3 regions of the Bradyrhizobium sp. AC87j1 genome follow, and region 3 is predicted to be linked to each of the others. Evidence: predicted binding sites of a transcription regulator. Region 3 holds the regulator's gene; each other region holds the start of a gene.
The links. The regulator LexA, encoded in region 3, represses DNA repair genes until DNA is damaged. The targets are predictions, from matches to a motif close to TGTTCNNNNTGTGTTCNG.

Region 1 (9,563 bases), on a different contig from region 3:
CGCGGCGCTGGCCTCGTCGGCGAGCTTGCCGGCCTCGCGAACCTGCGCTCCGATCCCCAGCGCCGACTGGGTGAACTTGTCGGCGGCATGGGCGAAGGTGGAGGCGGTTGATTGCGCGGCATTGGTCCGGCCGGTCAGGGCGTCGGTGCGGTCGCGAATGGCGGCAAGCGTCGATGCGGTCGCTTCGGCGCCGCCCGCCACCGAATTGGCGGCGCGCTCGAGCTGGCGGATCATCGAGCCAAGCTCGAGTTCCAGCAATTCCAGGATCTCCCGCGCGGAATCACCTTCGGTTGGGGCGGGCTCGGACTGGGCCACCGGCGGCGCGGCCTCTGCGGCTGCCACGGGCGCGGCCATATCCGGCAGACGCTTCCGAAATAGTCCGAATGCCATCAGGTCTCTCTTGTCGGGGGACGCTCGGAGGTTATTTTCGCAGGCTGGAATGAAGTCAGGGTTAACGATGCTTCACCTCTAGGCAGGGGCCTGTACGGTGTTACCTTAAAGTATCCGAGACCCTTTCATTCCGGTGGGTTGGCGGCCTATAAGGCCGCGTTTCCCACCCTCATTGGCGTACGATTCCAAGAGACCCCCGAGAGACCACGCATGGCCGGACATTCCCAATTCAAGAACATCATGCACCGCAAGGGGCGGCAGGATGCCCAGAAGTCGAAGCTGTTCGGCAAGCTGGCGCGGGAAATCACCGTCGCGGCCAAACTGGGCACGCCCGACCCCAACATGAACCCCCGCCTGCGCGCCGCCATCATCGCCGCGCGCCAGGAGAACATGCCGAAGGACAATATCGAGCGCGCCGTCAAGAAAGCGCTCGGCAATGAGGGCGAGAACTATGACGAGATCCGCTACGAGGGCTATGGCCCCGGCGGCGTCGCCGTCATCGTCGAGGCGCTGACCGACAACCGCAACCGCGCCGCCTCCGACATCCGCTCCTTCTTCACCAAGTCAGGCGGCAATCTCGGCGAAACCGGCTCGGTGTCCTTCATGTTCGACCGCACCGGAATCATCGAATACGACCGCAGCGTGGCCTCCGACGACGCCGTGCTCGATGCGGCGATCGAGGCCGGCGCCGACGACGTCGTCTCCAGCGAAGCCGGCCACGAGATCTACGCCTCGACCGAAGGCTATCGCGACGTCGCCAAGGCGCTGGAAGCCAAGTTCGGCGAGCCGCGCAAGGCCGCATTGATCTGGAAGCCGCAGAACACGGTCGCCGTCGACGACGAGACCGGCGAGAAGCTGCTCAAGCTGATGGATCTGCTCAACGAGCACGACGACGTCCAGCACGTCTACGCCAATTTCGAGGTCTCGGACGCGCTGGTCGCGAAGATGGGCGGCTGAAGTCCACCGTGTCCCGGACGCGCTGCAGCGTGAAACGCTGCTGCGCAGAGCCGGGACCCATGACACCTCGAGTACCGGCGACAACTGGGCCCGGTTCAGCGCCACACCGCTTTGCGCTGCGTCGCGCCCGGGGCACGAGACCGTCACTTCCCCTGTTACTTCCGTTCTGTTTCTGTTTCCCCAACGGCAGCCAGCCGCTATCACTGGCCCATGACTGCGCTCCCGATTCGTGGCCCCGTTCGCATCATCGGCATCGACCCTGGCCTCCGCCGCACCGGCTGGGGCGTGATCGAGGCTGAGGGCAATCGCCTGATCTACGTCGCCTGCGGTTCGGTGGAACCGCCGGACGATTTGCCGCTGGCCAGCCGGCTGCTCGCGATCCACGAGGGGCTGGCGTCCGTCCTGTCCGACCACAAGCCGATGGAAGCCGCGGTCGAGCAGACCTTCGTCAACAAGGACGGCGTTGCGACGCTGAAACTCGGCCAGGCCCGCGGCGTCGCCATGCTGGCGCCCGCGATGTTCGGTATCTCTGTCGCCGAATACGCGCCGAACCAGGTCAAGAAGACCGTGGTCGGCGCCGGCCATGCCGACAAGCAACAGATCGCGATGATGCTGAAGATATTGCTGCCCAAGGCCGAGCCGCCGTCCGCCGACGCCGCCGACGCGCTCGCCATCGCCATCACCCACGCCCATCATCGCCAGAGCACGGCGCTCAGGCTGAAGGTGGCGGGGTTATGATCGGCAAGCTCAAGGGCCTGATCGATTCCTACGGCGAGGATTATGTGCTCCTCGACGTCGGCGGCGTCGGCTATCAGGTGCATTGCTCGGCGCGTACACTGCAGCATCTGCCCTCGCCGGGAGAGGCTGCCGTGCTGTCGATCGAGACCTATGTCCGCGAGGACCAAATAAAACTGTTCGGCTTCCGCACCGACCAGGAGCGCGAATGGTTTCGCCTGCTGCAGACCGTGCAGGGCGTCGGTGCCAAGGTCGCGCTCGCCGTGCTCGGCACGCTGGCGCCTTCCGATCTCGCCAACGCCATTGCGCTGCGCGATAAGGCCGCGGTGGCGCGCACGCCCGGCGTCGGTCCCAAGGTCGCCGAACGCATCGTCACCGAATTGAAGGACAAGGCGCCGGCTTTCGCCAATGTCGATCCCGCCGTGGTGCATCTCGCCGGCGCCGTCGACGACCAGCGGGCGCCGCGGCCCGTCGCCGACGCGATCTCCGCGCTGGTCAATCTCGGCTATGGTCAGCCGCAAGCGGCCGCCGCCATTGCATCCGCATCGCGCAGCGCGGGTGAGAACGCCGAGACGGCGCAGCTCATTCGCCTCGGCCTGAAGGAACTGGCGAAGTGAGCGATCCCAAGGCCAACCGCATGGTCTCGCCCGAGCGCCGCAGCGACGATGTCGGCGACACCGCGCTGCGTCCGCAATCGCTGTCCGACTTCGTTGGCCAGCAGCAGGCGCGCAAGAACCTCTCCATCTTCATCGAGGCGGCGCGCAAGCGCGGCGAGGCGCTGGATCACGTGCTGTTCGTAGGTCCCCCCGGCCTCGGCAAGACCACGCTGGCGCAGATCGTGGCCAAGGAGCTGGGCGTCGGCTTTCGCGCGACGTCAGGGCCGGTGATCGCCAAGGCCGGCGATCTCGCAGCTCTTCTCACCAATCTCGAAGAGCGCGACGTGCTCTTCATCGACGAGATCCATCGTCTGAGCCCGGCGGTGGAAGAGGTGCTCTATCCCGCGATGGAGGACTTTCAGCTCGACCTCATCATCGGCGAGGGCCCGGCGGCGCGCTCGGTGAAGATCGAACTGTCGAAATTCACCCTCGTCGGCGCCACCACGCGTGCCGGCCTGCTCACCAATCCCTTGCGCGATCGTTTCGGCATTCCGGTGCGGCTCAATTTCTACACGATCGAGGAGCTCGAAAGCATCGTCAGTCGGGGCGCGCGCGTGCTCAATGTCGGCATGAGCGCCGACGGCGCCAACGAGATCGCGCGCCGTGCTCGCGGCACGCCGCGTATCGCCGGCCGCCTGCTCCGCCGCGTGCGCGATTTCGCCTCGGCGGCCGATGCCGACAAGATCGACCGCAAGATCGCCGACCACGCCCTGAGCGCGCTCGAGGTCGATGCCGCGGGCCTCGACGCGATGGACCGTCGCTATCTCACGACCATCGCGATGAACTATGGCGGCGGCCCGGTTGGCGTTGAGACCATGGCCGCCGCGTTGTCCGAGCCGCGCGATGCGATCGAGGACATCATCGAGCCCTATCTGATCCAGTGCGGCTATCTCCAGCGCACCCCGCGCGGCCGGCTGCTCACCTCGCATGCCTTTCGTCATCTCGGCATCGCCGAGCCCTCGCGCGATGCGGCGGCACAATTCGGCCTGTTCGGCACGGACGAGAGCGACGACTGAGCTGCGCCAATACAGCGCGCTCCTTTCATGAATTTCTGGTAATCTCGTGCAGACGGTCTGCACGAATGCACCCCAATTCCGCTCCAATCGGACCGCATCAACAAGGCGCATCTCGATCGGGTTTCCATGATCACGCGCCGTCATTTCATCCGTTCCATCGGCGGTCTGTCCGCCCTCGGCATCTCGACCGCCGCCTACGGCGTCGGCGTCGAGCCGGTGCTGCGGCTTCGCGTCACCCGCTATCATCCGAAGCCGCGGCAATGGCCGGCGGATTTTCCGTTGAAGATCGCGGCCATCGCCGACATCCACGCCTGCGATCCCTGGATGTCGCTGGAGCGGATCGAGGGCATCGTCGACCGTACCAATGCGCTGAATGCCGATCTCGTCGTGCTGCTCGGCGACTATGTCGCCGGCCTTCACCACGTCACGCGCCTCATCCCGTCGCGCGAATGGGCGAGGGTGCTGGCCGGACTCAAGGCACCGCTCGGCGTCCATGCCGTCATGGGCAATCACGATTATTGGGACGACAGGACCGTGCAGCAGGCGGGGCACGGACCGACCATCGCGCATCGGGCGCTGGAGGCGGCCGGCATCCCGGTCTACGAGAATGACGTCGTGCGCCTCACCAAGGACGGCCGCCCGTTCTGGCTTGCCGGGCTCGGCGATCAGCTGGCCTTCCTGCCGGCGCGGCGCTTCCGCAGCATCGGCCGCTTCGGCGCCGACGATCTTGCGGGCACGCTGGCGAAGGTCACCGACGATGCGCCGGTCATCCTGCTCGCGCACGAGCCCAACATCGCGCCGCTCGTACCCGGGCGCGTCGCGCTGCAACTGTCCGGCCATACCCATGGCGGCCAGGTTCGCCTGCTTGGCTGGTCGCCGGCGGTTTCGCCCAAGAACGGCCTGCGCCTCGCTTATGGCCACTTCCGCCTGAAATGCGACCTCATTGTCTCCGGTGGCCTCGGTTGCAGCATCATGCCGGTCCGCGTCGGCGTGCCGCCCGAGATCGTCGAGGTGACGCTGGGAAGGACAGGGCTCGCTGTGTCCTAGCTACGCTTGCGCGTCCGGCCGTTTTTGCGCAAAACGGACCTATAGCGACAAGCGAAGAGGCTCGCGACGTGACAGCTCATCTCGACGGCGAGATCCGCGACGGCCGCCACCACATGCAGGTCCGCGTCTATTACGAGGACACGGATTTCTCCGGCATCGTCTATCACGCCAATTATCTGCGCTACATGGAGCGCGGCCGCACCAATCACCTCAGGCTGATGGGCGCCGAGCAGCAGGCGCTGTTCGATCAGGTGGAGACGGAAGGCGCGGGCTTCGCCTTCGTGGTGCGCTCGATGCATCTGGATTTCCTCAAGCCCGCGCGGATGGACGACGTGCTCGACGTTGTGACCTGGCCGGTTGCGGTGAAGGGCGCCTCGATCATGCTGGCGCAGGAAGTGCGTCGCGGCGCGGAAGTTCTGGTGAAGGCCGAGGTCCGCGTCGCCTTCATCAGCGGCGGCCGCGCGCAGCCGATCCCGAAATCGATCCGCGCATTGATGAAGGCCGATCTGATTTCGTGATCGCCCGATAAGTGATCGCCCGATTTGTGATGGCCTATCGACTCCACAATTTGCGGCGATAGATTGCGGCCCCGACCCACCGATGAGGCCATCATGTCGCGCCCGCCGCTTCCGCCCTTCACCCGTGAGACCGCCGCGCAAAAGGCCCGCATGGCCGAGGACGCCTGGAATTCACGCGACCCGGTGCGCGTCTCGCTCGCCTATACCGAGGACAGCCGCTGGCGCAATCGCTCCGAGGTCTTGCAGGGCCGCGAGGCCATCGTCGCGTTCCTCACCCGCAAATGGGAGAAGGAGCAGGACTATCGCCTGATCAAGGACCTCTGGGCCTTCGACGAGAACCGCATTGCCGTGCGCTTCCAGTACGAATGGCACGATGCGAGCGGCAAGTGGTATCGCTCTTACGGCAACGAGGAGTGGGAGTTCGACGAGCACGGCTTGATGAAGCGGCGCGAAGCGTCGATCAACGATATCGCGATTGCGGAGAAGGACCGCCGCTTTCACTGGACCGCGCCGGGACCGCGGCCGGCGGACGTTGCGGGATTGGGGACGGATCCGTTCTGATGTTCGCGAGATAGCGCGGCGAGCGCGTTGCACCCTCTCCCCTTGTGGGAGAGGGTGGCTCGCCGCATAGCGGCGAGACGGGTGAGGGGTATCTCTCCGCGACTCCAACTCTTATTGAATGCGCTGAGACAGACCCCTCATCCGGCGCTTCGCGCCGCCTTCTCCCACAAGGGGAGAAGGGAAGAAGAGCAGCCGCGAGTTTCGTCGACTACGGCGCCGTGCGCTTCGCCAGAAACCTCGTAATTGCCCCACCGAGCTTCGCATTATCCATCGGCTCGGCCAGCGATGCGCGCGCCGTCGCCAACACGTCTTCTGGCGTCTTGCCGTCGCGCAGATCGCAGCACACTTGCGCAAACGCCACGTCGAACTCCGGGTGCGGCTGCACGGTCAGCGTCGTGCCATTGGCGTAGAGCAGGCCGGCATGCGGGGTGAACTCCGACGACAGGATTGTCAGCGCATCGTTGGGCGGCTCGATCACCTGATCCTGATGTGAGGCGGCGATTGCGACCTCCTCGCCGGCAATGACGCCGTTCTCAGGCAGCACCTGATAGACGTGCCGGCCGATGCCCCAGCCTTTCTCCGACTTACGCACGGTGCCGCCGAGCGCCTGCGCGATCAGCTGATGGCCGAAGCAGATTCCGACCATCGGCGTCTTGTTGGCGTAGGCGGTGCGGACAAAAGCTTCCAGCGGCGCGATCCAGTCGAGCCCGTCATAGACGCCGGCCGCCGCGCCGGTGATCAGCACGGCCTCGAGCTTGCCCGGATCGGGAAGCGCGTCGCCATTCGGGATGCTGACGACGTCCACCGTAGCCGTCGGGTCCTCGGTGCGAACCATGCGTTCGAACATGTCCGGGAACGAGCCGTGCTGCTCCCGATATTTTTGCGGGACCTGTCCGGTCTCGATGATGGTGATGCGTGCCATGTGCCCCCAAGAAGGTTGCGAAGCTCAGTCGCTTTCTGCCCGATATTGCTGGTGTGACGCTGTGCGCTCCAGCAGTGCACTTTCCTTGCGGACCTCGTTGAGAAAGGCCTTGGCCAGGCGCGATAGCGGCTCGGCCTCCGACCATAGCATATAGGCGACCGCGTGCGTCGTCGGGGTGAACGGCCGTACGACAAGGCCGTGGCCACCGTTCTGGCGCGGCGAGAAGGGGTCGACGACGGCGGCGCCGACGCCAGCGGCGGCGAGCACACAGGCCGTGTTGCAGTAGCGCACCTCGACGGTCGGCTGAAACGGCGCGCCGGCGCGGGCAAAACTGTCGCGCACGGCTTCACCCAGCCGCGTGCCGCGTTCGAGCCCGATGAAAGGCAGGCCGGACAGATCCGAAGCCGAGATCATGGGCCTTTCGGCGAGCGGGTGCTGCGGCGGCAGCACGCACACCATCTCGCCGGTGTGCACCACCTCGTGCGCGATGCCGGGATGATGCGTCAGCCCGAGCGCGAAGCCGAGCTCGGCGACGCGGCTGAGCACGCCCTCGATGATGCCCTCGTAGCGGCGCACGTCGAAGAACACGCGCGTTTCCGGGCGGCGTCGCAGGAATCCTGATAGCGCGGTCGGGATGATGCTGTAGGCGAGCGGCGGCGTCGCCACGATGGCAAGATGCCCGGAGCGGTTCTCGCGCAGATCGCGCACGCGGTTCTCGAGCTTTGCGTGCAGCGCGAAGATCGCTTCGCTCTCCTTGTACAGCGCCATCGCTTCCGCGGTGGGAAACAGCCGGTTGTTGACGCGCTCGAACAAGGCGAAGCCCGCCTGCGCCTCCATCGTCTTCAGCGCATTGCTGACCGCGGGTTGCGAGAGGGCCAGTTCGTCCGCCGCCGCGACCGTGGTGCGATGGCGGATGACGGCGCGCAGGATTTCGAGCTGACGCAGGTTCATATCACTGCCGATTATACTCAGGGCCAAAACATCATAGCAGAACGAATTGATTTTGCAGCCCCGCTCGCCCGTAATGGCAGCGGATTTGCACGTCGCATCAAAGGGTTCATTCGCCCATTGAGGCAGCACTGCGCACAGATTGGAGGCAATCTTGGTTCGTGTCCTTCGCGCCGCCGCAGCTCAAATGGGGCCGACGCAAAAAGCCGATACGCGCGAGCATACGCTGTCGCGGATGCTAGCGCTGCTGGAGGAGGCGGCCGGCCGCGGCGCGAGCCTCGTGGTGTTCCCCGAGCTTGCCTTCACCACCTTCTTCCCGCGCTGGCTGCTCGAGGGTGAGGCGCTCGACCGATATTTCGAGCGCGGAATGCCGAACCCTGCGGTGGCAAAACTGTTCGATCGTGCGCGGGCGCTGCGCGTCGGCTTCTATGTCGGTTATGCCGAGCAGACCGCGGACGGCCGCCGCTACAATTGCGCCATCCTGGTCGATCGCGACGGCGAGATTTTGGGCCGCTATCGCAAGGTTCACCTGCCGGGTTCGGTGGAGCCGCGGCCGGGCGCACGCTACCAGCAACTCGAGAAACGCTATTTCGAATATGGCGATCTCGGCTTCCCCGCCTTCCGCGCCGGCTCGGCCTGGGCCCACGCCATTATGGGCATGATGATCTGCAACGATCGGCGCTGGCCGGAATCCTGGCGCGTGCTCGGTCTGCAGGGCGTCGAGCTCGTCTGTATCGGCTACAATTCAGCGGCCTACGATCCCAATGGCGGCACCACCGAAGACGGCGCCTTGCGCACCTTCCACTCGACATTGGTGACGCAGGCCAACGCCTACATGAACGCTACCTGGGCGATCTCGGTGGCGAAGGCGGGCGAGGAGGACGGCTCCGGGCTGATCGGCGGCTCCTGCATCGTCGATCCCAATGGGCGCATCGTCGCGCAGGCGCAGACGCTCGCCGATGAAGTGATCGTCGCCGACATCGATCTCGATCTGTGCCGCCAGGGCAAGGACAAGATGTTCAACTTCGCCGCCCACCGGCGGCCGGAGCAATACAGGGTGATCACTGAACGTGCCGGCGTCATCGAGCCGGCCGTTCTCGATGCGGATTGATTTCAAACGGCCGGTCGCGGCGCCAGCCAAAGGAGCTGACATGACACGCCTTTCGCATTTCCTCGCCCTTGCAACCCTGGCTGCCGCGACGTCGGCACAGGCGGCCGAGCTTCCGGCGGAGATCAAGCAGGCGGGCACGCTGAAGCTCACGGTCAACTCCACCTACGCGCCGATGGAATATCGCGATCCGGCGACTAATGAGCTCGTCGGGCTCGACATCGATCTGGCGAACGAGCTCGCCAAGCGGCTCGGCGGTCTCAAGATCGTCTGGAGCGAGACGCCATTCGCCGAGCTGATCCCTTCGCTGCAGACCAAGCGCGCCGATTTCATCATCTCCGGCATCTCGGACCGCGCCTCGCGGCGCGAGACTGCCGATTTCGTCGATTACCTCCAGACCGGCCCGCAATTCTTCGTCATGGCGGACAATGGAGCCAAGGACGCGACCGATCTCTGCGGCAAGAAGGTCGGAACCACCCGCAGTACCAGCTTCCCGGTCGAGATCGAGAAGTGGAGCAGGCAGAATTGTGAGCCGGCCGGCAAGCCTGCCATCCAGTACGTTCCGGGCGAGAATTCGATCGACGTCCGCAACCAGCTCAAGCAAGGCCGCATCGATGCCGCCGTGCAGGGCAGCGAGACGCTGCCTTATGCGCAAACGCAGGAGCCCGGCAAATACCGTGTCGTCGGCGAGCCCTTCGCCAAAGG
Region 2 (9,563 bases), on a different contig from region 3:
GGAACTGCCACTGCCAGATTCCGGGAATCGCCGTCTTGGCGACGGTGAACTCGACGCCCCTGTGATTCATGGCGACCTCCCACGATTCACTCTCCATGACTGCAAACATGTTGGGCGTCCCAATATTTCCGGAGACAAGCAAATTTTGTCGGTAAGCCCCGGATAGCTCGGGGATATCTCGAAAGCGCGCCGGCCCCGAAACAAGCCAAGCCGGCTCTCGAAAGACGCCGGTCCGTGAGACAGTGAGGCTGTCGCATACCCGTGGTTCTCCGACCATGAACAAAGTTCCTGGGCTGCACCCGGCTGCGCCGGTGCGCCGAATCGGACGGGCCGCAGGGGCCCCCGCGGAGGGTTACCGGTTTCCGTGCAAGCGGCGGCATATGCCTTGCTTGGTCTGGCGACGGCAAAAACAGCAAGGGCCCGTCATGCTCGGCATTCCCCGCCGCTACAGTCATTTCGTCTTCGGCATCATCCAGTCCGGACTGACCTCGCTGATCGCGGCGGGAATCGCCAGCTTGCCCGCAGCCAGCGCGATGAGCTTCGTCGGGCACTGGATGGTGTCGTGGCTGATCGCCTGGGCCGCGATGCTGCCGATCGTGCTGCTGGCTGCGCCCGCGATCCGCGCCTTCTCGCTGCTCCTGACCCAGGAGGAGCGGGACCCGCGAGCCGCCCGGCAAGGATGAAAAAACCCCGCCTGGGGAGAGCCAGACGGGGCAAAAAGTTATTGGAGGCTGAGGTGCTGGGCTGCAACACCATAGCCTCATCATCCTAGCCGGCTCCGCTTACGGCAGCCTGACAGGCGGCAGATTTCCGAGCCCGACCACTGAGGCCGCAGACTGGCCCCGCACCGGTCCCAATTTCGACATCCGTTCGCACAACTGCGGACACACCGGTCGGCAAGATTCCACAGCGTTCGGCGCAGCCATGGGGGAAACGTGGCACGCCGACCACGGGGTGGCATCATGGATAACGTAGAGCGGTCATTCGCCGCCGCGACAGCGGCTGGCTTCGTGGTGCTGGTGATCGGCCTCGTGCTGCTGGCGCTGCTTTAGGACAGGCGCAGCCTTCCCCTGGATGATGGGTACGGGGTTGCCGCATTCTCAAAAACTGGAAAACAACCCCATGCACAGTAGGCCGCATGGAAATTCAGTTGTCTTTTCAATGGATTAAGTTTGGTGTCTAGATGCCGTCATGGCGCTCTGTGGGCCGGTCAAATCGGCCCGACCTGGGCCTCCCGACAGATTGCGGTGATAAGGCGACCGCCTCCCGCCGCCACCCAAGGTCTTAAAAAGGGCCGCCACCGTATCGTCGGTGCGCGTTTGTCAGCTTCGGAAGCCCCCGGCCGGATCTAGTGGATCTTGATTTCGTTCAGGGGAAGGTGGAGCTCGGCGGCGCGCTCTTGGCGGTCCTTCTTGCGGAACTCGTTTTCCGCGCGCTCGAACTTCATCAGCTCCTCCTGTGCCGCCTCCAGCAGGGGATTGCGCCTGATCGTATCGCGGTTGGTGTTGTCCGTCATGACTGAGGTCCCCAGAGTTGCGGTCCCATCCTGGAGAAGGCCCGAGACCGCGAAAAGGTTCGTTGCCGCAGGATTACGGAATTCTGACGGCGGCCGGGCCATGCGTCTTTGATGCGCGTCAGCTTCGGCCGGGGAATCACGTTGCGGCAGCCCTGCTATTTCGGCGGCTGCAGTCCGGGGGGTATGACCCAGTCGTGCAGGTGATTGGCGACGTCGGCTTGGCGGGCCTTCTTGAGCAGGGCGTCCCGCTCGGGCCCGGGCGGAAGCCTCGAGGCTTGCTCCTCGACCTGCTTCACCCATGCGGAGAGCCGGTCCTGAAGCGTCAGCTGCTGCTTGAAACGTCGCCGCCTGGACATGGCGCGCTCCTTTCCGTGCGAGGAAGGCGGGAGCGCAATCGGCGTTCTCATCACCGATAGTGGCCACGCTTCGTGCGGTGATGGCCCATTGAGGACCATTAACGGGAGCCGCGTCTGTCCAGTTGTGTGCACAACGCGAATGGGGAGGGGGACGTGGAGATGCTCACGGACAACCCCCAAATCTGCAAAAGAACATATTGCGAACCTAGAACAAATGGGGTACGTTGCTTTTATCGCCGAGCCGCCTCGCCAATCGTTTGTCCCTCACGCGAATCCTCGCCATAAGGAGCACGACCCAATGTCCGCCACTGCCCTGCGTATCGTCGAAGGATCTTCCATGGACAAGAGTAAAGCTCTGGCCGCCGCGCTCTCCCAGATCGAGCGCCAGTTCGGCAAGGGCTCGGTGATGAAGCTCGGCAAGAACGACCGGTCCATGGACATCGAGGCGGTGTCGTCAGGCTCGCTCGGGCTCGATATCGCGCTCGGCATCGGCGGCCTGCCCAAGGGACGCATCGTCGAGATCTACGGGCCGGAATCGTCGGGCAAGACCACGCTGGCGCTGCACACGGTGGCGGAAGCGCAGAAGAAGGGCGGCATCTGCGCCTTCATCGACGCCGAGCACGCGCTCGACCCGGTCTATGCCCGCAAGCTCGGCGTCAACATCGACGAGCTTCTGATCTCGCAGCCCGACACCGGCGAGCAGGCGCTGGAAATCTGCGACACGCTGGTGCGCTCGGGTGCGGTCGACGTCATGGTGATCGATTCGGTCGCCGCGCTGGTGCCGAAGGCCGAGCTCGAGGGCGAGATGGGTGATGCGCTGCCGGGTCTGCAGGCGCGTCTGATGAGCCAGGCGCTGCGCAAGCTGACCGCCTCCATCAACAAGTCCAACACCATGGTGATCTTCATCAACCAGATCCGCATGAAGATCGGTGTGATGTACGGCTCGCCGGAAACCACGACAGGCGGCAACGCGCTGAAGTTCTACGCCTCCGTCCGCCTCGACATCCGCCGCATCGGCGCGATCAAGGAGCGCGACGAAGTGGTCGGCAACACCACGCGCGTGAAGGTGGTGAAGAACAAGCTGGCGCCGCCCTTCAAGCAGGTCGAGTTCGACATCATGTACGGCGAGGGCGTCTCCAAGATGGGCGAGATCCTCGATCTCGGCGTCAAGGCCGGCATCGTCGAGAAGTCAGGCGCCTGGTTCTCCTATGACAGCCAGCGTCTCGGCCAGGGCCGCGAGAACTCGAAAGCGTTCCTGAAGGCCAACCCCGACATCACCGCCAAGATCGAGACCTCGATCCGCCAGAACTCCGGCCTGATCTCCGAGCAGATTTTGGCCGGCACGCCGGAGAGCGACGCCGACGGCGAGGAGCCGGCGGAAGAGTAAGATCTAACGCGAAGAGTTTTCGCGAGGAGCGGGCGCTGAAGACGTTGAGTTGCCGACGTCGTCAGTGCCCGTTTCGTTTTGCGTGAGGGTGGGGCGCGCCGACGATGAAACGGATGATTCTGACCAGTTCGTCCGGCGCTGGCCTCACCTATGCCGATCGCGCTGACATGGTCGTCCCGTTGATCTTTCGATTCGTATCTGGGCCCCTGCCTACGTCGCACCACCTCGAAGCGTACCTCAAGGGAGGCCGTCACATCGGCGAAGTGCGGTGGTCCGATCTTGTTGCCCGATCTCCCGAGATGGGCCTCGCGCACAAACAGCTCCCGCTAGATTGGTTCTGCAAAGCCTACGGCTTCGATCTCATCGAACTCTGGTTTGATCCGCGTCCGAACGATCAATTGCAGCTGGTCTGGATTCTCGATTACCTGCGCTCACAATCCTACATGGCCGAGCGACTTAAATTGCGGCTCGTCGATTTCGATCTGCTCGAAGCAGACGCTGTGAGGCTGCGCGATCGTGCCGTGCGGGTGTTCGACGTGACGGAGCCCGACTTCGAGGCCGCTCGCATGGCCTGGGAAGCTTATCGGGCCCCCACGCCGGAGCTCTGTTTTGGACTGCTGGGGCGTGAGTTTCCCACGCTGCCCTTCCTGAAGCCGGCGATGGAGCAATTGCTGGCAGAACTGCCGTCAACGACGACGGGACTGGGCGCGACGGAATCGCGGCTTCTCGATCTGATTGCGGCAGGCTACAGCCGCACAAAGGAGCTGTTTCAGCCGGGCGGGCTGCTCGAAACGCGCGTGTTTGACCAGTGGGAGCTTGGGCCGTTGCTCGAAGGGCTTGCCTCCGGCCCGGTGCCGGCGATCGCAGGTCTCGATCCGAAACTCGAGACGCTTCCCCCGCACGATGCGCGAGGTCGAAACGCCGCCTTTCGCCGGAGCCGGCTGTCGCTGACGGAGTTTGGCAAAGCGGTTCTGGAAGGTCGGGAGGATTTCCGCCGGTACAATCCGATTCGGCGCTGGTGGGGCGGTACGTTGCTGACCAACGATCGACTGTGGCGGTGGCAGGAGGAGAGTCGCTCGTTGATCGCGCCTTAGGTCAGGAGCCGTAGGGTGGGCAAAGGCGCGTAAGCGCCGTGCCCACGATCTTTCACATCATGCAAAGGTGGTGGGCACGCTTCGCTTTGCCCACCCTACGAGACCTCCGTTGTGTCTTACTCCGCGGCTTCCGCGTAATCGCTCACCGGCGGGCAGGAGCACACGAGGTTGCGGTCCCCATAGACGTTGTCGACGCGCCCGACCGGGCTCCAGTATTTGTCGGCCCGCGAGGTGCCGGCGGGGAAGCAGCCCTCAGCGCGGGTGTAGGCGCGCTTCCAATCATCGTCGGCGATGTCGTGAACGGTGTGCGGAGCGTGGCGCAGCGGTGAGGCCTCAATCTTGAAGCGGCCGGCTTCGACCTCGGCGATTTCTTTCCGGATCGCGATCATGGCATCACAAAAACGATCCAGCTCGGCCTTGGATTCCGATTCGGTCGGCTCGATCATCAGCGTGCCCGGCACCGGGAAGCTCATGGTCGGCGCGTGGAAGCCGTAGTCGATCAGGCGCTTGGCGATGTCGTCGACGGTGACGCCGCTCGTATTCTTCAGCGGACGGGGATCGACGATGCACTCATGGGCGACGCGGCCCTTGGCGTTCTTGTAGAGCACCGGGAAATGCGGATCGAGGCGCGCGGCGATGTAGTTGGCGTTGAGGATCGCGATCTCGGTGGCGCGCTTCAGGCCTTCACCGCCCATCATGAGGATGTAAATGTAGGAGATGGTGAGGATCGAGGCCGAACCGAACGGCGCGGCCGAGACCGGGCCGACCGGTGCGTCGCCTTGGGTCGCCGGATGACCCGGCAGGAACGGCGCCAGATGCGCCTTCACGCCGATCGGGCCCATGCCGGGGCCGCCGCCGCCATGCGGGATGCAGAAGGTCTTGTGCAGATTGAGATGGCTGACATCGGCGCCGTAATCGCCGGGCCTGGAGAGACCGACCTGCGCATTGAGGTTGGCGCCGTCGAGATACACCTGGCCGCCATGGCCGTGCACGATGTCGCAGATCTCGCGAATGTGCTCCTCGAACACGCCGTGCGTCGAGGGATAGGTGATCATGACCGCAGCGAGATCGTTCGCATGCTTCTCGGCTTTGGCGCGGAGATCATTGACGTCGACGTCGCCGTTCTTCTCGCAGGCAACCACCACCACGTCCATGCCGACCATCGCGGCCGAAGCCGGGTTGGTGCCGTGGGCGGAGGAGGGGATCAGGCAGATCTTGCGGTGCGTCTCGCCACGCGCGGCATGGTAGCCACGAATGGCAAGAAGTCCGGCATATTCGCCCTGCGCGCCCGAGTTCGGCTGCAGCGAGATCGCGTCATAGCCGGTGATGTCGCACAGCCATTTTTCCAGGCGCGCGATCAGTGCGTGATAGCCCTTGGCCTGCTCGCGCGGGACGAACGGATGCAGCGAGCCGAACTCCGGCCAGGTCAGCGGCATCATCTCGGTGGTCGCGTTCAGCTTCATGGTGCAGGATCCCAGCGGGATCATCGCACGGTCGAGCGCGAGGTCGCGGTCACTGAGCTTGCGCATGTAGCGCAGCATCTCGGTCTCCGAGCGATGCGCGTGGAAGACGGGATGGGTGAGGAAGGAGGTCGCACGCTTCAGCACCTCCGGCAGCGCCTCGCGCGTGGTCGCCTCCAACTCGGCATAGGCGAGCTTGCCGCCGAAGGCGCGCCAGACCGCTTCGACCGTCGCGGGCGTCGTGGTCTCGTCGAGCGCGATGCGCAAGCTGGTGGCGCCGACGCCGAGATTGATCTTCTCGGCCGCCGCGCGTGCGACGATTTCGGCGCGCTTGGCGCCGGCATCGACGCTGATCGTGTCGAAGAAGTTTTCGCTATCAGGCGCGAAGCCGAGCTTGCGCAGGCCGCTCGCGAGCACGGCGGCGCGGCGATGCACATTGCGGGCGATCTGCGTCAGCCCTTCGGGGCCGTGATAGACCGCATACATCGAGGCGATCACGGCGAGCAGCACCTGCGCGGTGCAGATGTTGGAGGTCGCCTTCTCGCGGCGAATGTGCTGTTCGCGGGTCTGCAACGCGAGGCGATAGGCAGGCATCCCGCGGGAATCCACGGAGAGGCCGACGATGCGGCCGGGCAGCGAGCGCTTCAGCGCATCGCGCACCGCCATGTAGGCCGCGTGCGGTCCGCCATAACCCATCGGCACGCCAAAACGCTGCGCGGAGCCGATCGCGATGTCGGCGCCGAGTTCGCCGGGCGAGGCGAGCAGCGTCAGGGCCAGCAGATCGGCGGCAACGATCGCGAGCGCGCCCTTGGCCTTCAATGTTGCGATCGCGGGCCTGAGGTCGCGCACCGCGCCTGAAGAGCCCGGATATTGCAGCAGCGCGCCGAGCACGTCGGCCTTGTCGAGATCGGTGAGGGGATCGCCGACGATCAGGGTCCAGCCCAGCGGCTCGGCGCGGGTGCGCATCACAGCCAGCGTCTGCGGATGTACGTCCTTGTCGACGAAGAAGGCCTGCGCCTTGACCTGAGAGTGCCGCTCCGCGAGCGCCATCGCTTCCGCCGCGGCGGTGGCCTCGTCCAGCAGCGAGGCGTTGGCGACGTCGAGCCCGGTGAGGTCGCAGATCATGGTCTGGAAGTTGAGCAGCGCCTCCAGCCGGCCCTGGCTGATCTCGGGCTGGTAGGGCGTGTAGGCCGTGTACCAGGCCGGGTTCTCCAGGATGTTGCGCTGGATCACCGCGGGCAGGATCGTGCCGGAATAGCCTTGGCCGATCAGCGAGGTGAAGACCTGGTTCTGGGCTGCGAGTTCGCCCATATGCGCGATCGCCTCGGTCTCGCTGAGCGGCTTGCCGAGGTCGAGCGGGGCGGCCTGCCGGATCGAGGCCGGCAGCGTCTCCGCCATCAGGGCGTCGACGCTCTTGGCGCTGACGGTTTCGAGCATGGCGGTGACATCGCGCGCCGACGGGCCGATATGGCGGCGAACGAAACTGGCGGCGGCGTCGCCGTTGGTTTTGCGGTGCGCGGTCATCGCTTGCTCCATCGTCCTTAAGCCGTATGTGCCTTGTACGCGGCTTCATCCATCAGGCCGCCGAGTTCGCCCTTGTCGGCCATCTTGATCTTGAAGAACCACGCCTTGCCTTGCGCGTCCGAGTTCACCAGCGCCGGCTCGGCCGCGAGCTCGGCGTTGGTCTCGAGCACTTCGCCGCTAATCGGCGCGTAGACGTCGGAAGCCGCCTTGACCGATTCAACGACGGCGGCGGCTTCCGCCTTCTTCAGGGTGCGGCCGACCTTGGGCAGTTCGACGAACACGACGTCGCCGAGCTGCTGCTGGGCGTAGTCGGTGATGCCGACGGTGGCGACGTCGCCCTCGATGGCGAGCCATTCATGGTCGGAGGTGTACAGCGTCGTGGTCATTCTCGAATCCTCAGCGTTTGTAGGTGTTCTTGACGAAGGGCATGGCCGCGACAGCGACCGGCAGACGCTGGCCGCGCACCTCGGCGAAGAGTTGTGTGCCGAGCGCGCTCGATGCGGTGGGCACATAGCCCATCGCGACCGGCGCATTCAGGCTTGGGCCGAAACCGCCCGATGTGACTTGTCCAATCGGCTCGCCGCCGGCGCTGTCAGCAAACAGTCGCGCGCCCTCGCGGACCGGCGCGCGTCCCTGGGCAAGCAGGCCGACGCGGCGGCGGGCCGCGCCGTTGTCGAAATGGGCGAGGATTTTTTCGGCGCCGGGAAAGCCGCCGGCGCGCGCGCCGCCGCTGCGGCGCGACTTCTGCACCGACCATTCCAGCGCGGCCTCAACCGCCGTGGTCATGGTGTCGATGTCGTGGCCGTAGAGGCAGAGCCCGGCTTCCAGCCGCAGGCTGTCTCGGGCGCCCAGGCCGATCGGCAGCACGTCGGGATTGTCCAGCAGCATCTTGGCGAGGCGTCCGGCATCGGCGGCCGGAACCGATATCTCAAAACCGTCCTCACCGGTGTAGCCCGAGCGCGAGACGAAGCACTTGATCCCGGCGACCTCATGCGGGCCGGCATCCATGAACTTCATGGCGGGCGCCTCTGCACACAATTTCGCCAGCGCCGCCTCGGCCTTCGGCCCCTGCAGCGCAATCAGCGCACGGTCTGTGAGGGAATCGATGACGCAGTCGCCAGAGAGATTCGCGCGCAGATGCGCCTCGTCGGCGTCCTTGCAGGCGGCGTTGACGACCAGGAAGAGGTGATCGCCGAAATTGGCGACCATCAGGTCGTCGAGAATGCCGCCGCCTTCATTGGTGAACTGGGCGTAGCGTTGCCGTCCCGGCGCGATCGCCACGATATCCTGCGGCACCAGCCGTTCCAGCGCGCGGGCGGCGTCTTCGACCCTGCCGGATTTCGGCCTGAGCGCGATCTGGCCCATATGGGAGACGTCGAACAGGCCGGCGGAGGCTCGGGTATGGAGGTGCTCCTTCAGCACGCCCGCGGGGTATTGCACGGGCATGTCATAGCCCGCGAACGGCACCATCTTGCCGCCCAGGGAGACATGAAGCCCATGAAGGGGCGTACGTTTCAGGGAATCTTGGTCGTCGTGCGCTAGCATCACAGGGGCCCTCGGCGGTTCCCCCGGGACGATTCCCTGAGGACACCGGTCGAAGCCCCATCTGTCGCTGTGCCTGAGAGTATTATCCCGTCGGCGGGTGCCATCCGGGTCTAAACCCGTCGGCGCCTCTTTCCAGATGCTGTCAAAGCCACGCGGTCCTTTTGCCTGAGAGTTTCCGGGGCGGTTGCTCCTTCGGCGCCGGCTGCCTAAAGCCGGTCTCTCCCGACGTGGCCGTACGATACAGATGGGTACAGACCACAGGGCGGTCAAGCCTGTCAACGCGTCCGCTTGCCCTATCAACGGGATTGCGAAGGGGATTGAGCGGCTGCGGCAACCCTCTGATCTCCTTGCACAGTTTCTGGACAGCGAAGCTGGCCTTGTCTAAAAGCGCTGTGGCCCGCAGATATCAGCCTTAACGTTCCGGTTTGGATGGCGAGAAAGCGGGTCCAAGCACACCCGATTGGATGAACATGAGCGGCGTCAACGAGATCAGGTCGACCTTTCTGAACTTCTTTGCCGAGAACGGCCACGAGATCGTGTCGTCCTCGCCATTGGTGCCGCGCAACGATCCGACGTTGATGTTCACCAATGCCGGCATGGTGCAGTTCAAGAACGTCTTCACCGGCGTCGAGAAGCGGCCCTATCAGCGCGCGACCACGTCGCAGAAATGCGTGCGCGCCG
Region 3 (9,563 bases):
TTCGAACTGAGGAAGGCCTCCTTCCACGGATTCCTCGTCATCTGTCCGCGGGCCTTGATCTCCTGGAAGATCGGCGTCTCCTGGAGCTGGAGGCGAATATAGATCGCGATGGCCACCAGCAGGAAGGACACCAGGAACGGAATGCGCCACGCCCATTCATCGAAGGCCTGATTGCCGGCATAGGTTCGGGTCAGGATGATGACTGCCAGCGATACCACGATCCCGAGAGTCGGAGAGGTCTGTAGCCAGCCGGTGTAGTAGCCGCGCTTGTCGTCAGGCACATGCTCGGCAACATAGGTGATGGCGCCACCATATTCGCCGCCCAGGCACAGCCCCTGGATCATGCGCAAGCCGAAGAGAAGGATCGCAGCCGTCAGCCCGATCGACTGGTAGGTTGGGATCAATCCGATCGCTCCCGTGCCCAGTCCCATTCCGGTGAGCGTGACGAGAAACGTATATTTGCGGCCGACCCGGTCACCCATCCATCCGAACAGGAATGCTCCCACCGGACGGATCAGAAATCCTGCCGTGAACAGCGCGATCGTGCTGAGCAGGGCGGCGATGGGGTGGGACTGCTCAAAGAACTTGACCGATAGAACTGCGGCCAGACTGCCAAAGATATAGAAATCATACCATTCGATGATGTTTCCTACCGACGCAGCGATGATCACGCGGCGAAAATCGCTCGGTACCTGCATGTGCGCCTCCTATGGTTTCAAAACGTCTCCTCGCTTGATTCAGCGTCGATCTTCTCGCGGAGAGCGTGATGCGCGGCGTTGCAGGCGCCAATTCAAAGAGTTGCGTCGGCAACGTCTGACCTCAGGCGCGTTTGGCGCCACCTGAGAAGAGCTCCGGCGGCCTTAGAGCCGCGAGCCACCACTGGCCTGCCCGTCTGTCGGGGAGGCGGGGAACCGTAGTGTAATCCCACCACGGGCTGCCAACTTATGAGACTTTCGGCTCAATCGATCTGACACGGGGCGCTTTTGCGACAGAGATCGCAAGGACTCGAATTGTCCGCGACGTCTCGTAATCAGCGAACGGAAAGGCGTCTCAGGCGTTGTGAGGGGGCCGGAAAAGGAACCCACCATGCAGAACATCGCAGAGCATATGGAAGTCATCGGCGCCGACGGCGTCCATATCGGCACGGTCGATCGCGTCGAAGGCAACCGCATCAAGCTGACCAAGAAGGACAGCGGCGAGGGCAGCCACAAGGGCCACCATCATTTCATCGACAAGGGCCTCGTTGCCGACGTCGAAGGCAACAAGGTGCGGCTGTCTGCCAAGGCCTCGGTCGCCGTGACCATGGAAGAGGAAAAGTAGGGGGCGCCTTCTCTTGTTCCCGATCTGTACCGCTATTCGCGCGGTCGCACGTTCCGGTAGCCTCAGTGCCAGTCGCGTCGCGTAAGGTGCAGGGACATGGCGGAGCCGGGCCGGCCAGTGCGGTCCCAGGGAGTTGCCGGGACGTGGCCCGTCGGCCGCGCTAGCCCGGCCGGCGGCTTTGCCCCCGCGGGCTTTGGCATCTGGCCCGCAATCGTCGAAACGCTAGGCGAATGGGCCCGTGCCGAGGCCGGCCCCGGCCGCCTGCTGCCGTGGGTGCCGGTCGCCTTTGGCGGCGGCATCGCGCTCTACTTCGCTGCTCATCACGAGCCGGTGTTATGGGTCGTCGCGGCAACGGCGGCCGTACTCCTGCTCGGCGCGATCCTGCTGCGACGGAGCCGGCTGTTCGCGCCCGCGATCATGATCGCGGCGGTCGCTTCCGGCTTTGCCGTGGCGACCTGGAAGACGGCGCGCATCGCCCACCCGGTGCTGGCCAAGCCGCTCTATTCGGTGGCGCTGTCGGGTTTCGTCGAGGCCCGCGACATCCGCGAGCGCACCGATCGTTTCGTGCTGCGCGTCACCGCGATGGAGGCGCAGCGCAGCGAGGTCAAGCTGGAACGCGTCCGCCTGTCGGTGCGCAAGGGCACTGCGCCCGAGGTCGGCAGCTTCGTTCAATTGAAGGCGCGGCTGATGCCGCCGCTCTCGCCGGTGCGCCCGGGCAGCTACGATTTCTCGCGCGACATGTTCTTCCAGGGCATCGGCGCCTCCGGCTTCGTGATGGGCGCGATCACGGCTTCAATCCCGCCCGATGCCGGCGGCCTGCGGCTGCGTTACGCCGCCTTCATGCAGGGCCTGCGCGATGCGATCGACGCCCGCATCCGCGCCACGCTCGAGGGGGACAACCGCGCGATCGCGACAGCGCTGCTCACCGGACGGCGCGATGCGATTTCCACGCCCGTGAACGACGCGATGTTCATCTCGGGGCTCGGGCACGTGTTGTCGATCTCCGGCTATCACATGGCGGTGGTCGCGGGCGTGGTCTTCTTCGCGGTGCGCGCATTGCTGGCCTTGATCCCGGGACTGCCAGCCGGCTTTGCCATCAAAAAATGGTCGGCGGCCGCGGCGCTGGTCGCGGCTGCGTTCTATCTGCTTTTGTCTGGCGCGGAGGTCGCGACGCAACGTTCGTTCTTCATGACGGCGGTGGTGCTGATCGCGGTGATGGTCGATCGCCGCGCCATCACGTTCCGTACGCTCGCGGTGGCGGCGCTGATCGTGCTCGCGGTCGCGCCGGAAGCGCTTGTGCATCCGAGTTTTCAGATGTCGTTCGCCGCGACGCTCGGACTCGTTGCGTTGGTGCAGATCGGCATGCCGAACCTGTTCGCATCCCCCGATCATTCCGCCACCGCGCGGATCGCGATGTGGGGCGGCCGCGAGATCGCGATGCTGTTCCTGGCCTCGCTGATCGCCGGGCTTGCGACCACGCCCTACGCCGCCTTCCACTTCCACCGCGTCACGCCCTACGGCGTGCTCGCCAATCTCGGCGCGATGCCGGTGGTCTCTGCGCTGGTGATGCCGGCGGGGCTGCTGGGCCTGCTCGCGGCGCCGTTCGGGCTCGACGGCGTGTTCTGGTGGCTGATGGGGATCGGGATCGACTGGATGGTCGCGGTCTCGCGCTGGGTGGCGGCATTGCCGGGCGCGGTCGGCCGCATCCCGGCTTTTGGCATCGCGCCGCTGATCGCCGCGAGCCTGGGGATCATCGTGATGAGCCTGTTGCGCACGCCCTTGCGCTGGTGCGGTGCCATGGTGCTGCTCGTTTCCATCGGCTGGGGGCTGTCGGTGCGGCAGCCCGATATCCTGATTGCCGGGGACGGCGCGAGCGTCGCGGTGCGCGGCGGAGACGGGCGTTTGCATCTGATCAGGGCGGGCAAGGACAATTTCCTGCTCAAGGAGTGGTTGGCTGCCGACGCCGATCCGCGCGATGCCGGCAGTAGCGCGCTGGCGAGCGGCGTCACGCAGCCGGACTCGTCGCACGATATGCCGCTCGCCGACGGACGGCTGGTCGCGCTGGCTTCGCGCATCGACGCATTGGCGGACGATTGCAGCCGGGCCGCGCTGGTGGTGACGTCACGGCCCGCGCCGCCCGATTGTGCGGCGATGGTGGTGGATCGGCCGCGGCTCGCTCGCCAGGGCGCGCTGGCATTGACCCAGCGTGGCGACGGCTTTTCGGTTCAGGCGGTGAGGACAAGAGGCACGAACCGCCCGTGGTTACCGGCCGGTGCCGGCGAAGGTGATTTCGACGGCAGCCTTGCGCCGAAGGCGGCTCCCCGCAGCCGCGACGCAACGCCATCGGAGACCGACTTGCAGGCCGACGATTGACGCGATCGATTACAGATACCAGGCCAGCACGGCCTCGAGCCTTGCGTTGCCGATGACTGGCAGGGCCACCATCCGCCTCAACCCCGCTGCGCAGGCGTCCGAGCCGGCGACCGAGCCGTCGTGGGTGAGATCGTCGTTGAGCGCCGGCATGCCGGTGGCCCAGGCGCCGCCGATGCTGCCTTGTCCTCGGGCGATGAATCTGGTCGCATAGAGCGCGTCAAGGTCGGTGTGCGCGCTGCAATCGCCGGCGCGAAAGACCAGCGCCGAACGGGCCTCGTTAGGGACCCAGATCTCGAAGCGTCGCGCAATCGGCGTTGCCTGCGCGGAGAGGAATGTCAGGACCCAGGTCTGGTCGGTGCCGGTTCGGTAGGGCACGCCGACGCCGAGATTGATCCCGACCTTGGCTGCGTCCTCCCAGCGCAGGAAGCTCTTGGCGTCGTGCAGGTCCTTGATGATCAGCGGCAGGCCAGCCTTCCAGGTGCGTCCGGGCAGTCCGAAGCCGCGAGGAAATCTGGTGTGGCGGGAGTTGAATTCGAACATGTCAGCTGCGCCGTAATAGCCGTCGACGAGGCCCATCTCGTGGGAGAGATCAGGATCGTTGTGCCAGAGTTCGATCGCGCCGACATGCGCCTCGTCGTCGCCGCAGAACAGCACCATCACCGCTTGCAGGAATTCGCCCGCGAACACCGGCACCGCCACGCCGCAAGTGAGGCCGGCCGCGACGGCCTGATCAGTCCGCTTGAAATAGGAGTTGGCGAATTTCGTGAGGATGACGGGATGGCCGCAGGCCCAGGCCTTGCCTGGAAGCCCCTCGTCATATCCGAAGTGCAGCTCTTCGCTGACGGCCTTGAACGCGGACAGCCCTTCATCGTAGAGGCCGCCGCCGAATTCCAGCCGCATGCGCGTCCGGTCAGGCACCCAGAGTTCAACGACGCGAATGAAGGTTTTCATCGAGCGTGTCCGCCGCCTCAGATCACGACAGCATCGGTCATTTGGCTGCGGAGCGGAGGTTCAAAATTCAGGCAGGACGGCCCAAACTTCGTGCGGCGACGAGGTTCGCCGCTCGAATGTCGTGAAACAAAAACCCACCGGGCTCGCCGGCCTCGGCCGGCGACGGCATTTCAATCCTGGCCCTCGACCTGTCGGCCGGGGCGTCAGCCGATCGGCAGTCGCGTGACCGTCGGGCGACTGTCGGCGATGATCTGCGGCTTGTGCTCGCGCTCGCCGATCGGCTGGGTCACGGGCAGTTGCAGCACGGTTGCGCGCTGGCCTTCGACGAGCTGCGTCACCAGCACGGATTTGCCGTCCGGGAATTCAATCGCATCATGATGGCGATCGGGAATGTGCGGATCGATCTTGCCGAACTTGCCGACGCGGGAGTTGACGGTGCGCGTCCAGATCCAGCGGTTGTCGTAACGGACGTTGTCGGCGAAAGCGAGCTCCGTTCCCGGCAGCAGGCAGACCGCGACGGAGAGATCGGCTTCGGAGGCGAAGCCGCGGGTCGAGGTGCCGCGGAATGTTGTCGTGACGATCGTCTCGCCGACTTCTGCGGGGCGCGTCGCGACGGCATGCAGGCTGTAGTCACACATCGGGTGCTCCTCAATGCAGAGATAGCGACCCGCACCTCTTTCGGAGGCGCAGGCCCCTACCAGAGTGGAAGCACGTGACGGTCTGCTTGGTTGTAGGCAAATCTACGGCTGGGATCCGCGAGCCCCGATCACATTATCTTTTCCATCTTTTCCGAATTCGATAGGAACAAAGTCGGCTTCCGTGCATTTGGCAGGCGCGCGTCAACGACCGGCGAAACCAGCCAGCCCGAGTATCGTCAGCTCGGCTGTGTACGCGGTCGTTGCGGATTTTCTAGATCACGGCCGTGTCCTTGCCGACATGATGATGCAACCAGCGTCGCTGCGGCTGCGCTCAAACGATCTGGCGCATTTGGGCTGTCTCCCTCGAACTCGAAAGGCCGCGAAGCGATGTTGCTTCGCGCGGCCTACCGAGGATGTCGCGAAAGGAGGAGGGGCCGGACAATCTGTGCAGTACCAGAAGGGCTATCCCGCCGGAGCGGACCATCATCCGCTCCGATCTCTGATCGGCGATGCCGATCGAAGGCGCGCGCGAGGCGCTGACTACTTCCGGTATGAGTAGTTCCGGTATCAGTACTTGCGGTAAAGCCCGATCAGCTTGCCCTGAATCTTCACGCGGTTTGGCGGCAGGATGCGCACCTCGTAAGCGGCATTGGCGGGCTCCAGTGCGATCGAGGCGCCGCGGCGGCGGAAGCGCTTGAGCGTGGCTTCCTCGTCGTCGATCAGCGCCACCACGATATCGCCGGTATCGGCGCTCTCGTTGCGCTGGATCAACGCCATGTCGCCGTCGAGGATGCCGGCCTCGACCATGGAATCGCCGCGCACTTCGAGCGCGTAATGCTCGCCGGAGCCGAGCATGTCGGGCGGCACGCTGATGGTGTGGCTGCGGGTCTGCAATGCCTCGATCGGGGTGCCGGCCGCGATTCGGCCCATCACCGGCACCGCAACGGGTCGCTCGCCCTCGTCTGCGGACGGGCTGGAGCTCGCGCGCACCTTGCCGAGATTGCCCTCGATGACGCTTGGCGTGAAGCCGCGTCGGTTGCCGGCGGCAGCCTGGAGCTCCGGCAGCTTGATCACTTCGATGGCCCGGGCGCGGTTGGGCAGGCGGCGGATGAAGCCGCGCTCTTCGAGCGCGGTGATCAGGCGGTGGATGCCTGACTTCGAGCGCAGGTCGAGTGCATCCTTCATCTCGTCGAAGGACGGCGGCACGCCGCTTTCCTTCAAGCGTTCGCTGATGAACCGCAGAAGCTCGTATTGTTTGCGCGTTAACATCTCGACCAAAGTCCCCCGGTTGATGTCGTTCGATTCCGAGACGATGAATTCAGCGATAAGCCGCTACATCCTCGAAACAAATCATGAACGGACACTATATGTTCGATACATGTTCCGCAACTGCTTAATTTAGCGTGAACAAGACGGAGCGCGCGGAATGCGTGTGGCCGCGCAGGTCAGACGGGGAGCCGCAGCACCTCGCAAGGGCTGCCGGCCTCGGCCTTTGGCGCAAACGGTGCGCGCACGAGAAGTACCTGTGCTGCAGCAAGATTCGCAAGCAGAGAGGAGTCCTGATGGCTGACGGGAAGGGCGACGAGCGTGCCGTCGTCGCGCAGCTCCAGGCGCGCGCGCAGATAATCCTCGCGCTGGTCGTTGGCGCCGAGATCGCGGCCCAGCACGACGCGCTCGCGATGGTGATGAATCACCGAACGGCCCGACAGGGCGCGAATCAGCGGCACCATGAACAGGAAGGCGCAGACATAGGACGACACGGGATTGCCGGGCAGGCCGATGACGCCCATCGTCCCTAAGCGTCCGTGCATCATCGGCTTGCCGGGCCGCATCGCGATCTTCCAGAACGCCATCGCGATGCCTTCGTCCTTCAGCGCCTGCTGGACCAGATCGTGGTCGCCGACCGATGCGCCCCCGGTCGTGACCAGGACGTCGGCGCCGCTTTCGCGCGCGCGGCGGATGCCGGCGGTGGTGGCCTCCAGCGTATCGGCGGCGACACCGAGGTCGATGGTCTCGGCGCCCTCGCTGCGGGCGAGCGCGTGCAGGGCGTAGCCGTTGGAATAGACGATCTGGCCGTGCCCGGGCGTTGAGCCCGGCATCACCAGTTCATCGCCGGTGGCGAGGATCGCGACCTTCGGGCGGCGGCAGGCGGCGAGATGCGGGTGATTCATTCCAGCGGCGAGGGCGAGATCGCGCTCCGTCAGACGGGTTCCCTTGCGCAGGAGGACGTCGCCCTCGCGGAAATCGACCCCGGCGGGGCGGATGTGCCGACCCACGATCGCGGCTTCCTTGATCGTTATTTGCTTGCCCTCGGCGATCGTGTCCTCCTGGATCACGACTGCGTCCGCGCCGTCGGGAACGACGCCGCCGGTGAAGATCCGCACGGCTTCGCCGGCGCCGACCCTTCCCGTGAACGGACGGCCCGCTGCGACCTCACCGATCATCGTCAGCCTGGAATCGATTGTCGCTGCGTCGGCCGCGCGCACGGCATAGCCGTCCATCGCCGACATCGCCTGGGGCGGTTGGGTACGCCGCGCAGCGACGTCCTGCGCGAGCACGCGATGGTAGGCTTCGTCGAGTGAAACCATCTCTGCAGGCAGCGGCTCTGCACCCGCCAGCACCGCAGCAAGGGCGTCGGAAACCGGCATCAAGGCCACGGCGAAACTCCTGCTCGGCACGTTCGGACGAAATGTTCCGACAGTCTTCTAGCCGAGCGCGGGAGCAGAGGCAAAATTGCGGTGCGGGCACGATTTATCCTGCCGCTTCCGGCCCTGGATGGAAAGCGGGCTCAGGCCTGGTGTGGCATGATCCAGAGAACGAGACCGATCGGCAGGAGGGTGGCCATGGCGAGGACGAGAATGACGAGCGCCACGGCCAGCATCGCTCAACTCCCGCTCGGCCGGTCCGGCCCGTCGTCCAGCGCGACGTCGGGAGCCTTCGGGCCTTGATCCTTGTCGGGCAGCGGATCGGCCTGGGATTTCAGGTCGGCGGCCTTGCTGATCAGCTTGGCGGAAAGGTCAGAATCCGAGGTGGTTCTTGCGAATTCAAGCAGGAGAGAGGCTTGCTTGGTGAGATAGGTTTTGCCCAGCACGTCCATAAGTCCGGTGTAGAAGTCCCAACGGACTCAAGAGTCCGGAAGGGGCCATTCCGTTCCCGGAACTCCGTACAAAAATGCACAAAGCGCTCTGGTTCCTCATTTTGGGCAAATTGGTTCCGGGAGGGCTGCCCGACCTTGCGCCTCCCACTGAGCGGAGATCGTCAGATGCCCAATGCCTTCAAGGCGTTCCCGACGTCGCGCGGCGACGTCACGTGCACCGCCGTCAGCCCGCGCGACCGCGCGCCCTCGATGTTCTCGGCGAGATCGTCGAAGAACACGATGCGCCCTGCGGGCACGCCGATCGCGGCGACGACATGGTCGAAGGCTTCCGCGTCCGGTTTGCGCAGGCCGATGCTTGACGACAGATACAGCGCGCGGAAATGGCCGAGCAGTTCGCCGTATTCCTTCGAGAAATAGTCGACATGCGGCCGGTTGGTGTTGGAGAAGGCGTAGAGCGGCATCTGTTTCGCCGCGCGCGGCAGCAGCTCGGCGATATCAGGCATCTCGCCGGCGAAGATCGCGTTCCAGCCTTCCAGGAACTGCGCGTCCGAAATGCCGATGCCGAGCGATGCACGCAGCGAGGCGAAATAATCCTCGTCGCTGATCTTGCCGACCTCATGCAGCCGGTAGGCATCGTCACGCACATAGCGCGCGACGATGGCCTCGGGCTGGCAGCCGGCATGTCCCGCCCAGCAGGCGATCGCCTTGGAGAAATCGATGTCGAGCACCACGCGCCCGAGATCGAACAGCAGCGCATCCGCGCTGCCGGGAGAGAGCGAAGTCATTGCGTCCTTTCACTCAGTATCGATACGGATCGTGGTCGAACAGCGGGAATGCGCTGAACACGCTCGGCGGGTTGGTGGCGGTCGCCGGATGCAGGCAGGATTTGTCCACCTCGGCAAATGACGTGGCGCCCAAAAGGCCGAGGCAGCGCAGCACCTCGTCCTCCAGCAGCTCCAGCATCCGCGCGACGCCGGCCTCGCCAGCCGCCGCCAGCGCCCAGCATTGCAGCCGGCCGATGCCGACCATGTCCGCGCCCGCCGCGATCGCCTTGACGATGTCGGTGCCGCGGCAGATGCCGCCGTCGACCATGATCTTGGCGCGGCCCTTCACGGCCTCGACGATCTCGGGCAGCACATGCATGGCGCCGCGGCCGTGGTCGAGCTGGCGGCCGCCATGGTTGG

Region 1: the regulator LexA is predicted to act here: its motif matches at 1,510-1,527, upstream of ruvC (crossover junction endodeoxyribonuclease RuvC).
Region 2: the regulator LexA is predicted to act here: its motif matches at 2,061-2,078, upstream of recA (recombinase RecA).

What each region holds. Positions count from the first base shown of each region.
Region 1 covers NZ_PTFE01000128.1:3,350-12,912, forward strand. Annotated here, with positions in the region: gene CV770_RS36640 (methyl-accepting chemotaxis protein) at 1-390, opposite strand, end outside; gene CV770_RS36645 (YebC/PmpR family DNA-binding transcriptional regulator) at 601-1,347, shown strand; gene ruvC (crossover junction endodeoxyribonuclease RuvC) at 1,558-2,085, shown strand; gene ruvA (Holliday junction branch migration protein RuvA) at 2,082-2,699, shown strand; gene ruvB (Holliday junction branch migration DNA helicase RuvB) at 2,720-3,754, shown strand; gene CV770_RS36665 (metallophosphoesterase) at 3,881-4,801, shown strand; gene ybgC (tol-pal system-associated acyl-CoA thioesterase) at 4,870-5,319, shown strand; gene CV770_RS36675 (nuclear transport factor 2 family protein) at 5,413-5,880, shown strand; gene CV770_RS36680 (type 1 glutamine amidotransferase) at 6,089-6,802, opposite strand; gene CV770_RS36685 (LysR family transcriptional regulator) at 6,827-7,753, opposite strand; gene CV770_RS36690 (N-carbamoyl-D-amino-acid hydrolase) at 7,905-8,861, shown strand; gene CV770_RS36695 (ABC transporter substrate-binding protein) at 8,902-9,563, shown strand, end outside.
Region 2 covers NZ_PTFE01000017.1:35,481-45,043, forward strand. Annotated here, with positions in the region: gene CV770_RS11840 (hypothetical protein) at 1-70, opposite strand, end outside; gene CV770_RS11845 (DUF2798 domain-containing protein) at 426-683, shown strand; gene CV770_RS42545 (hypothetical protein) at 1,349-1,516, opposite strand; gene CV770_RS11850 (hypothetical protein) at 1,672-1,872, opposite strand; gene recA (recombinase RecA) at 2,171-3,259, shown strand; gene CV770_RS11860 (hypothetical protein) at 3,373-4,353, shown strand; gene gcvP (aminomethyl-transferring glycine dehydrogenase) at 4,470-7,337, opposite strand; gene gcvH (glycine cleavage system protein GcvH) at 7,355-7,723, opposite strand; gene gcvT (glycine cleavage system aminomethyltransferase GcvT) at 7,734-8,882, opposite strand; glycine riboswitch at 9,027-9,117, opposite strand; gene alaS (alanine--tRNA ligase) at 9,353-9,563, shown strand, end outside.
Region 3 covers NZ_PTFE01000005.1:80,863-90,425, forward strand. Annotated here, with positions in the region: gene CV770_RS05140 (MFS transporter) at 1-698, opposite strand, end outside; gene CV770_RS05145 (DUF2171 domain-containing protein) at 1,087-1,320, shown strand; gene CV770_RS05150 (ComEC/Rec2 family competence protein) at 1,417-3,693, shown strand; gene CV770_RS05155 (GAF domain-containing protein) at 3,703-4,644, opposite strand; gene CV770_RS05160 (hypothetical protein) at 4,848-5,282, opposite strand; gene lexA (transcriptional repressor LexA) at 5,850-6,551, opposite strand; gene CV770_RS05170 (molybdopterin molybdotransferase MoeA) at 6,728-7,939, opposite strand; gene CV770_RS05175 (hypothetical protein) at 8,167-8,373, opposite strand; gene CV770_RS05180 (HAD family hydrolase) at 8,541-9,164, opposite strand; gene CV770_RS05185 (alpha-hydroxy acid oxidase) at 9,178-9,563, opposite strand, start outside.